DNA from 2 places in the Methylocystis sp. genome. Region 1 is predicted to be linked to the other one. Evidence: riboswitches for the same ligand, from Rfam matches in the RefSeq annotation. Region 1 holds a riboswitch; the other holds the start of a gene.
The links. A riboswitch is a leader RNA that binds a small molecule or an ion and turns the genes downstream of it on or off. The one in region 1 is predicted to bind thiamine pyrophosphate.

Region 1 (4,611 bases):
CCCAGCGGAAGTCGAAACGCGCGCGGCTCATGGCGTCGTCGCGTTCGCGCGCCGCCGGATGGCCCTTGGCGAGATCGGCCGCATGCGCCGCGATGCGATAGGTGATGACGCCGGTCTTCACGTCGTCGCGATCAGGCAGGCCGAGATGCTCTTTAGGCGTTACGTAACACAGCATGGAGGTGCCGAACCAGCCGATCATCGCCGCGCCGATGCCTGACGTAATGTGATCGTAGCCCGGCGCAATGTCGGTGACGAGCGGACCGAGCGTATAGAACGGCGCCTCGCCGCAAACGCTGAGCTGCTTTTCCATATTGGCTTTGATCTTATGCATCGGCACATGGCCGGGCCCTTCGATCATCGTCTGACAGCCCTTGTCCCAGGCGATTTTGGTGAGTTCGCCGAGCGTCTCCAATTCGGCGAATTGCGCGGCGTCATTGGCGTCGGCGTTGCAGCCCGGACGCAGACCGTCGCCCAATGAGAAGGACACGTCATAGCGGCGCATGATGTCGCAGATTTCGTCGAAGCGCTCGTAAAGGAAACTTTCCTTGTGCTTCGACAGGCACCAGCGCGCCATGATCGAGCCGCCGCGCGAGACGATGCCGGTGACGCGAGTCGCGGTGAGCGGCACATAGGCGAGACGCACGCCGGCGTGGATGGTGAAATAATCGACCCCCTGCTCCGCCTGCTCGATCAGCGTGTCCTTAAACACTTCCCAATCGAGCTTCAGCGCATCGCCGCCCACCTTCTCGAGCGCCTGATAGATCGGCACGGTGCCGATCGGAACCGGCGCGTTGCGGATGATCCAGTCGCGGATGTTGTGAATGTTGCGGCCGGTCGAGAGGTCCATGACGGTGTCGGCGCCCCAGCGGATCGCCCACACCATTTTCTCGACTTCTTCCGCAACAGAAGAGCTGACGGCGGAATTGCCGATATTGGCGTTGACCTTCACCAGAAAATTTCGGCCGATGACGACCGGCTCCAGCTCCGGGTGATTGATGTTGGCCGGAATGATGGCGCGGCCGCGCGCGACTTCCTCGCGCACGAATTCCGGCGTCACGAATTCGGGGATCGCGGCGCCGAAGCTCTCGCCGTCGGCGATGCGTTCTTTCGCGACATCGAGCGCGCGTTCGCGGCAGAGATTCTCTCGATGCGCGACATAGATCATCTCTTCCGTGATGATGCCTGCGCGGGCAAATTCAAGCTGCGTGACCGGCTGCGCGCCCGATGCGCGATAAAGCCTGCGCTCGGCCGGGCATGGCGGAACGAGCCGCTCGCCCTCGGCGAAACCATTGTCCTCAGGCTTGATCGCGCGGCCTTGATAGGCCTCCAGACCGGCGCGCGAAGCGAGCCAGGGCCGCGCTGAAGGTAGGCCTGCCGAAAGGTCGGGCGTGAAGGACGCGCATGTATAGGGGCCGGAGGAATCATAGACCCGAAGCGGCGGCTCGCCGGAAGAAGGGTGCAGCGGAATTTCGCGACACGGAACGCGAATGTCGTCGCGCCCTTTCGGCGACGAATCGAGTTTGCGCGATTTGCCGATGGCGCCGGCGGTGACGCTCGCCGGCAGGCGCTTGTCGTGAACATTCATGCTCGCGCTCCTTCATCGCGCTTCGTCAAGAGAAGCGGACGCTCGGTCAGGAAGACGAAGGGGGCGAAGCGTCACTGCGTCGACGCGGGCGCGCCGTCGCTCTTTCGCTGGCCTTCCCTACGCCGGCATGACCCGGATCAGGTTCGACGGGTGCTTCTCAGCCGCGCTTGCGGCGCCCCTCGCCATTATGGAAAAATTAGCGCGTTCGTATTCGTGTCGCAAGTTCGCGTGGCGATGCAGCCAAAATGCGTATTGCCCTGACGAGCTTGGACACATGCGGAATATGAATTTTCACGGTCTGTCATCCGGGGAAGCCGCCCGGCGCCTTGCCGAATACAGGCCGAATGAGCAGCCGAAGGCGCCTCCTCCGGGGGTATTGGCGATCGCGCTGCGCACGCTCAGAGAACCGATGTTCTTTTTGCTTGCGTCGGCCGCGCTGCTTTATCTTTTCGTCGGCGAACTTGGCGAAGGCCTGTTCATGGTCGTCGGCGCCGGCGCGTCGATTGCGCTTGTCGTGCTGCAGGAGCTGCGGACCGAGCGCGCGCTTCAAGCGCTCAACCGACTGGCGGAGCCGACCGCGATCTGTCGGCGTGACGGCGTCGAGCGTCGCGTGCCGGCGCGCGATCTTGTGCCCGGCGACCTTATTCTTGTCGGCGAAGGCGAGCGCGCGCCTGCCGACGCGCTGTTGATCGGCGGCGACGCGTTGGTTGTCGACGAGTCGCTCCTTACCGGCGAGTCGGCCGCGGTGACGAAGACGCTTGCCGACGAGCGGCTTACGACCGAAATTCCCGATCCCGGCGGGGAGCACACGCCTTTTCTTTTTGCCGGAACGATGATCGCGCGCGGCTCTGGAATGGCCGAAGTCCTTCGCACCGGCGCGCGCACGGCGATGGGCGCGCTTGGCGCGTCGCTCGCGACGATCGAGAGCGAACCCAGTCCTCTGCAGCAAAGAACCGGTAGGCTGGTCGCGACGCTGGGCGCCTTCGCCCTGCTGTTCTGCCTGTTGGTGTTTCTTGCCTATTGGCTCGTGCATGGCGATTGGTTCGAAGGCGCCATCGCCGGCCTCACGCTCGCTATCGGCCTTTTGCCGGAAGAATTTCCGATGGTGCTCGCGATCTTTCTCGCGCTGGGCGCCTATCGGCTGGCGCGCCGCAACGTGCTGGTGCGCCGCACGTCGGCGACCGAAACGCTGGGCTCGACTTCGATTCTTTGCGTCGACAACACCGGCACGCTCACGCAGAACCGCATGCGCGTGGCGTTTGCGGTCGTCGATGGCGATGAAACGACTGAAGCGCCGGACCCGGAAAGGCGCCGGAAGCTGGTACGCGCCGCCTTGCGCGCGTCGTCATTGAACCCCGTCGATCCGATGGACCGCGCCGTTCACGCTTTTGCGGCGGACGCTGGCGTGGCGCTGGAAGGCGAGCCGGTTCGAAGCTTTCCGATCCGCCCCGACCTCCTCGCCTTCATTCAATGCTGGCGCGATGAGTCAGGTGAGAGCTACGCCGCGAAAGGCGCGCCGGAAGCGATCTCCAAACTCGCGCGACTTTCCGACGAAGAACGCGCGCGCCTTGATCGTCAGATCGGCGATTTCGCGCGTCGCGGGCTGCGCGTGCTCGCCGTGGCGACGACGGCGCCGCTGCCGCAGGCGCCGCCGCCGGAGCTGGCTTTATTCAACCTTGCCGGACTGCTCGTCTTTGAAGATCCGCTGCGCGCAGACGTCCCCGCCGCCGTGACGGCGGCGCGACGCGCGGGGATCGCCGTGGCGATGGTCACCGGCGACTATCCTGCGACCGCCCTCGCGATCGCGCGCCAGGCGGGGCTTGACGCTGACGCTGGCGCGTTCACTGGCGCGGAGATCGCGGCGACGCCAAGCGAGTTGCTTCCAGAAAAAATCCGCAACCTGTGCGTCTTCGCCAGAGTCACGCCGACGAGCAAGCTGGCGCTCGTCGAGGCCTTCAAAGCCGACGGCCAAATCGTCGCCATGACCGGCGACGGAGTCAATGACGGGCCGGCGCTCGCCGCCGCGCATATCGGCATCGCCATGGGCCAGCGCGGATCGGATGTGGCGCGCGAAGCCGCCCATATCGTTCTGCTCGACGACAGCTTTGCGTCGATCGTCGCTGGCGTGGTGCTGGGTCGGCGCATTTTCGCCAACCTCCGCCGCGCGCTCACCTATGTGACGGCGATTCATATTCCGATCGCCGGCGTCGCTCTCACGCCAATTCTCATGGGCCTGCCGCCTCTGCTGCTGCCCGCGCATGTGGTGCTGATGGAATTGATCATCGACCCGACCTGCGCGCTCGTTTTCGAATCGCAGCCCAATGAGCCGGACGCGATGCTCAAACCGCCTCGCCGGCGCGACGAGCCGCTCTTTGGCCCTCGCGAACTCTGGCTCGGTTTCGTGCAGGGCTTTGTCGTCTTTCTTGCCGTGATGTCGGTCTACGTAATCGACAACGGCTTTGGCACGCCCGAGGCGCAGGCGCGCGGTCTCGCCTTCGCGACCCTTGTCGTCAGCAATCTCGTGCTCGCGCTCTCGGATGCGCTGCCGCGCGGCGCTTCGCTATTTTCGCACGACAATCTCGCGTTCTGGCTCGTCGCCGGGGCAGCCGGCTGCATGCTGGCGGCGGCCCTTTTCGTCCCTCCGATATCTGAGCTTTTGCGCTTCGAGCCGCCGCCATGGCCGAAGCTCGCGCTGGCGCTGACGCTCGCCGCGATCGCCGGAAGTTGGTTGGAAACCTGGCGTCGGCTGCTCTTTCCGACGCCCGTGGCAGTACCAAAAGATGGAGCGGCTTGAGCTTGACTGGAGCGAGACCGCAATATAGCTTCAAACGCAAAAACGCTTGTGTTGCAAAGACGTAACAGGCGGTCAGAATCTGTGAATGGAAAGAGATAATTAGACCAGCAGGGCTGGACGCGTCTCGCAATCTGTAAAACAGTCCCGAAAGGCACTTAAATTTGACGCAACAGGCGAACGCTCGCGATTGGCGGGTCGGAGAGAGGTTCGCCTTGGGACTGGCCGCCGATGA
Region 2 (4,611 bases), on a different contig from region 1:
GCTTGCGGCCGGGAGCAATGTCGGAATGCGCCAGCACGCGCTCAGGGGGAATGGCGTGGCGCCGGCAGATGTCCTTGGCGAGCGCCGCCGTCGCCTCGATCTGCGCCGCCGTATAGGGACGCGGGTCGAGGTAACCGGGATGAACGACTTCGATTCCGATCGACGCGGAATTCATGTCCGTTTCGCCGGCCCAGAAGCTTATTCCCGCGTGCCAGGCGCGCCGCGACTCGGGCACGAGCTGCAGCACGCGGCCATCTTCCTCGACGACATAATGCGCCGAGACCTTCGAGTGGGGGCTGCAGAGAAGGGCGAGCGCCGATTCTCCGGTTTGCATTCCGGTGTAATGGAGCACCAGAGACGAGATCGGCCGCAGCCGCGGCCCGTGATTGGGCGAAGGGCATATGCTCGCGCCGGCGAAATCCGGCGCGAAGAAGCCATCGCCAACGCGCCAGGGCTGCGTCGCGGAGAGCCATTCCTGCGTGCGCGCCTCTGGCTCAGGGCTGCGCAAAATATCGGTGACGACGCAGGCGCTGTCGGCGCCGGCGGCGAGCGCGGCGATGGCGCGCTCGGGAGTCAGTCCGCCGATGGCAACCAGCGGCGTGTCCCCGATCGCCGCCTTCCAGACGCCGATCCGGGCGAGCCCCTGGGGCCCAAATTCCATCTGTTTAAGAAGCGTCGGATAGATCGGCCCGAGCGCGACATAGTCCGCTGCGAGGGACAGCGCGCGGTCGAGCTCGGCTTCGTCATGGGTCGATACGCCGATCCTTACGCCGGCGCGGCGCAGCGCTGGAATATCCGCCCCGTCGAGATCGCCCTGGCCGAGATGGACGAAGTCGCAGCCTTCATCGATCGCGAGCCGCCAATGATCATTGACGACGAGCTGCGCGCCTTGTCGCGCACAAATGTCCCGCGCCATCGCGATTTGCGCGCGCGTCTCGGCCTCGTCGCGGTCCTTCACGCGAAGCTGCACAAGGTTGGCGCCCTGCGGCAACAGGCGGAGAAGCCAGTCGGCGTCGTCAACGATGAGGTAGAAGGGATCGAGTTTAATCGCCGCCACTCGCCGGTTCCCTCAGGCCAATCTGTCGAAGGGACGGCCGATCACGGGCGTTGAAGGCTCGGCCATGTCGCGCGGGGTCATCGGCTCGGCGCGGAAACCGGTCCTTCCCGCTTCGATCGCGAGGGCGAAGGCGCGCGCCATTAAGACGGGGTCGCCGGCGCGCGAAACAGCGGTGTTGAGCAGCACCGCGTCATAGCCCATTTCCATGACCAGCGCGGCGTGGGAGGGCGCGCCGATCCCGGCGTCGACGATGAGCGGCGTGTCGGGAAAATGGGCGCGCAGCGCCCGCAGCGCGAAAATATCGTTGACGCCTCGCCCCGAGCCGATCGGCGCCGCCCAGGGCATCAGCACGCGACAGCCGGCGTCGAGCAGTTTTTCGGCGACGACGAGATCGTCGGTCGTATAGGGGAAGACCTTGAAGCCGTCGTCGACGAGAACCCGCGCCGCCTCGAGGAGCCCGAAGACGTCGGGCTGGAGCGTATCCTCTTCGCCGATCACTTCGAGCTTGATCCAGTCGGTCGCGAAGACTTCTCGCGCCATCTGCGCCGTGGCGATCGCCTCCCTGGCGGTGCGGCAGCCGGCGGTATTGGGCAGCACCCGGACGCCGATGTCGCGAATCAGGCTCCAGAACGCCTCGCCCGCCCGCGCCCTGCCGGCCTCGCGCCGCAGCGAAACCGTGACGATTTCACAGCCTGACGCGCGAATGGATTCGGCGAGGATCGCGGGCGACGGATAGCGCGCCGTCCCGAGCAGCAGCCGCGAGGACAACGCGATGTCATAGAGCCCCAGGGGGTCGTTCATTCAGGCTCGCTTACCCGCCCTGTCTCGGAGTCACGATTTCGACGGTGTCGCCTTCGCGAAGAGGCGTCTCGGCGCGGTCCTTGGCGCGCACGAACTCCTGGTTCAAGGCGGTGCCGACCGTCTTTTCGTCATACCCCAGTTCCTGCAGCAGCGTTTGCAACGTCGTGGCGCGGACGTCCTGCGGTCGTCCGTTGATTTGAATCAGCATCCATCACCTCTGGGAAGAGCTCGTCGTTCAAGACGACCTCAGCAGCACGGCGCGCCAAAGCTGGCGCGAGCAGGAACCCGTGGCGGTAGAGCCCATTGATATAGAGCGTGCGATCCCTTTTCAAAAGACGGGGCAGATTATCGGCGAAAGCCGGCCTCAGATCCGACCCCGTCTCGACGATTTCGGCCTCGGCGAAGGCCGGGTGGATGGCGAAGGCCGAATTGACCAGTTCGACGACCGAGCGCGCGGTGACCCGCGCCCGCTCCTCATTCTCGATCATCGTCGCGCCGACCATGAACAGTCCCTCGCCGCGCGGAACGACGTAAACCGGCCGGCGCGGATGCAGCATACGCACCGGACGCGAGAAAGAAATCTCTTCGCTGCGCAAGATCAGCATTTCGCCTTTAACGCCGCGAAGGCCGGGAAGCGCGTCGCGCGCGGCGAACCCGCGGCAGTCGACAGACCAATCCGCCACGGGCGCCGGCTCGGCGCCGTCCTGCGCAAAACGAAAAACCACATTCGGCATTCGCGTAAGACGCTTGGCGAGCGCGGACATCGCCGCGCGGGGATCAAGATGCGCTTCCTTGGGAAAGAACAGCCCCGCCTCGAAGCGACGGGAAAGCTCCGGCTCCAGAGCCGCGATTCCCTCGCCGTCCAAAGTTTCGAACTGGCGGGTGCGCCGGGCGAAATCAAAAATTTCGGCCCGCTCGCGCCAGGGCGCCACGACAAGGCTGCCGGCGACCGTCGCAACGCCGATTTCGCGCGACCAGAAATCGAGCGCTTCTTCGCCCAATGTCGCAACCAGGGGCTCAGCGCTTTCCAATTCGCACCACGGCGCGATCATGCCGCCAGCGAAGCGCGAACACCCCAGGCCAGGCCCCGGTTCGCGTTCGACGATCTCGACGTCGACGCCCCTCTTGGCAAGCGCATAGGCAGCGCACAGGCCGGCGACGCCGGCGCCGATCACGCGCGCGGGCATGAACGACGCCCATCTACGGAATTTGTCGACACCATCCCTCCGCCAGTCTCAACTGGATCAGGTTCAAAGGGTCGCCGCTCCTGCGCCTCCTGGCGCATCTTGCGGCCTCTCAGCCCCTTGGCGGCGGCTTTGACGCGCGCCGCCGGGCGGGGCTCCCCCGGCGCTCACAGGCTCGCGCGAAAACGTGGCGGCAGTCAAGCGTTGCGCGCCCGGCATCTCGTTACGGCGCAGCGCTTCGGCACTTGCCAGAATTCAATCGATAGCCCAGTTTGATCGAGAAAAGCGCATGGAAAAGCGCTGCATATGGGGAGAGAAATCATGAACTTCCGTCGCAAAACGGCCGGCCTCCACGGGACGTTGGCCCTCTTTGGCCTGATCGCCTGCGCGACTTGGCTTGGCGCAACTGTCGCCACGCCCGCCGCCGCCGCGCAACTTGGTCAATACTTCCCCATTCCGAATTCCTTAAGCATCAGCGGGGTGCCGCGCGACTCGCTTCTCAAACTCCAGTCGAAATGGCTGCAGAACGGCCTCGACAATCTCAAGAAGGCGCACGCCGAGGCGGAAGCGGCAGTGGAAAAGGCGAAATCCGGCGCAGCCGACCAGCTCGCCGCCGCTGAAGAAAACCTCAAGAAGATCGACGGAATGATTGAGCAGACCCAGGAAGAACTGGCGCTGTCCGACAACAATGATTCGTCGCATGAGATTCAAAGAGAGCGCAAACGGAAGCTGATGCTCCATCTCAATCAATGGATCAATGAGCTCAATCGTCTCGCCACCGAGCAGATGAAGATCGCGATCATGTCGGACGGCGCCGAGGCGATGACGGCGCAGCATCTCAATTTTCAATTGTCCGAACAGGCGGACAATCTCGAAAAGGCCAAGACCGACCCGAGCATTATGGACTGGGCGGCGAAGTAGTACGGATTCCGGTTGATCCGTTTGATTGGACCATGTCATTCCCGGCGGGCCAAAGGCCCGACCGGGAATCCAGTGCCGTGGCAGGAATGCTGGTTTTGCTCTGGATTCCCAATCGCGCGCATTGCGCGCGTCGGGAATGACAGCCGAACCGATCAAACGGATATCGTTTAATTCAAAAGGCCTATTGAAAACCCTTCTATAGAAGATCGTCCGCCGGCGCGGCCGGCTTCGACAGATCGCCGTTGAGCTTTGCGAGCCGGCGCGCCGCGTCCTTGAGCGCCTCGGACGCCCGCGCCGACAGCGCGTCATTCGCCTTGCGCGCGGCGTCGAGTTCGGCGCGCAATTCGGCGAACTCCGCTTCCACCGCCTGCGCTTTGGCGCGTGCGTCGGACGCCTCGTCGGCGATGGCGAGCGCCGCCATCACGATGATGCGCTGCTCGCCGATTTCGCCGAAATTCGCGCGCATCGACCCGATCTTACCCTCGAGATAATGGGCAAGCGCTTCGATGCGCTGCTCCTCGCCGTCCTCGCAGGACATGCGATACGTGCGGCCGGCGATGGAGAGGACCACGGAGCCCATGTCAGTCCTCCCGAACCGGCGCCGCGACCGCCGCGCCGAGCGCGGCGGCGACGCCTTCGCTCGCGGCA

Region 2: another riboswitch for thiamine pyrophosphate. It lies ahead of AB7I51_RS00560 (FAD-dependent oxidoreductase); the one in region 1 lies ahead of thiC (phosphomethylpyrimidine synthase ThiC).

What each region holds. Positions count from the first base shown of each region.
Region 1 is NZ_JBFWVN010000003.1:10,298-14,908, reverse strand. It holds gene thiC (phosphomethylpyrimidine synthase ThiC) at 1-1,585, opposite strand, end outside; TPP riboswitch at 1,682-1,775, opposite strand; gene AB7I51_RS02445 (cation-translocating P-type ATPase) at 1,860-4,379, shown strand; gene AB7I51_RS02440 (OmpP1/FadL family transporter) at 4,608-4,611, shown strand, end outside.
Region 2 is NZ_JBFWVN010000001.1:112,152-116,762, forward strand. It holds gene AB7I51_RS00545 (thiamine phosphate synthase) at 1-1,057, opposite strand, end outside; gene AB7I51_RS00550 (thiazole synthase) at 1,070-1,858, opposite strand; gene thiS (sulfur carrier protein ThiS) at 1,869-2,018, opposite strand; gene AB7I51_RS00560 (FAD-dependent oxidoreductase) at 1,987-3,045, opposite strand; TPP riboswitch at 3,062-3,214, opposite strand; gene AB7I51_RS00565 (hypothetical protein) at 3,364-3,963, shown strand; gene AB7I51_RS00570 (cell division protein ZapA) at 4,160-4,543, opposite strand; gene AB7I51_RS00575 (DUF4164 family protein) at 4,545-4,611, opposite strand, start outside.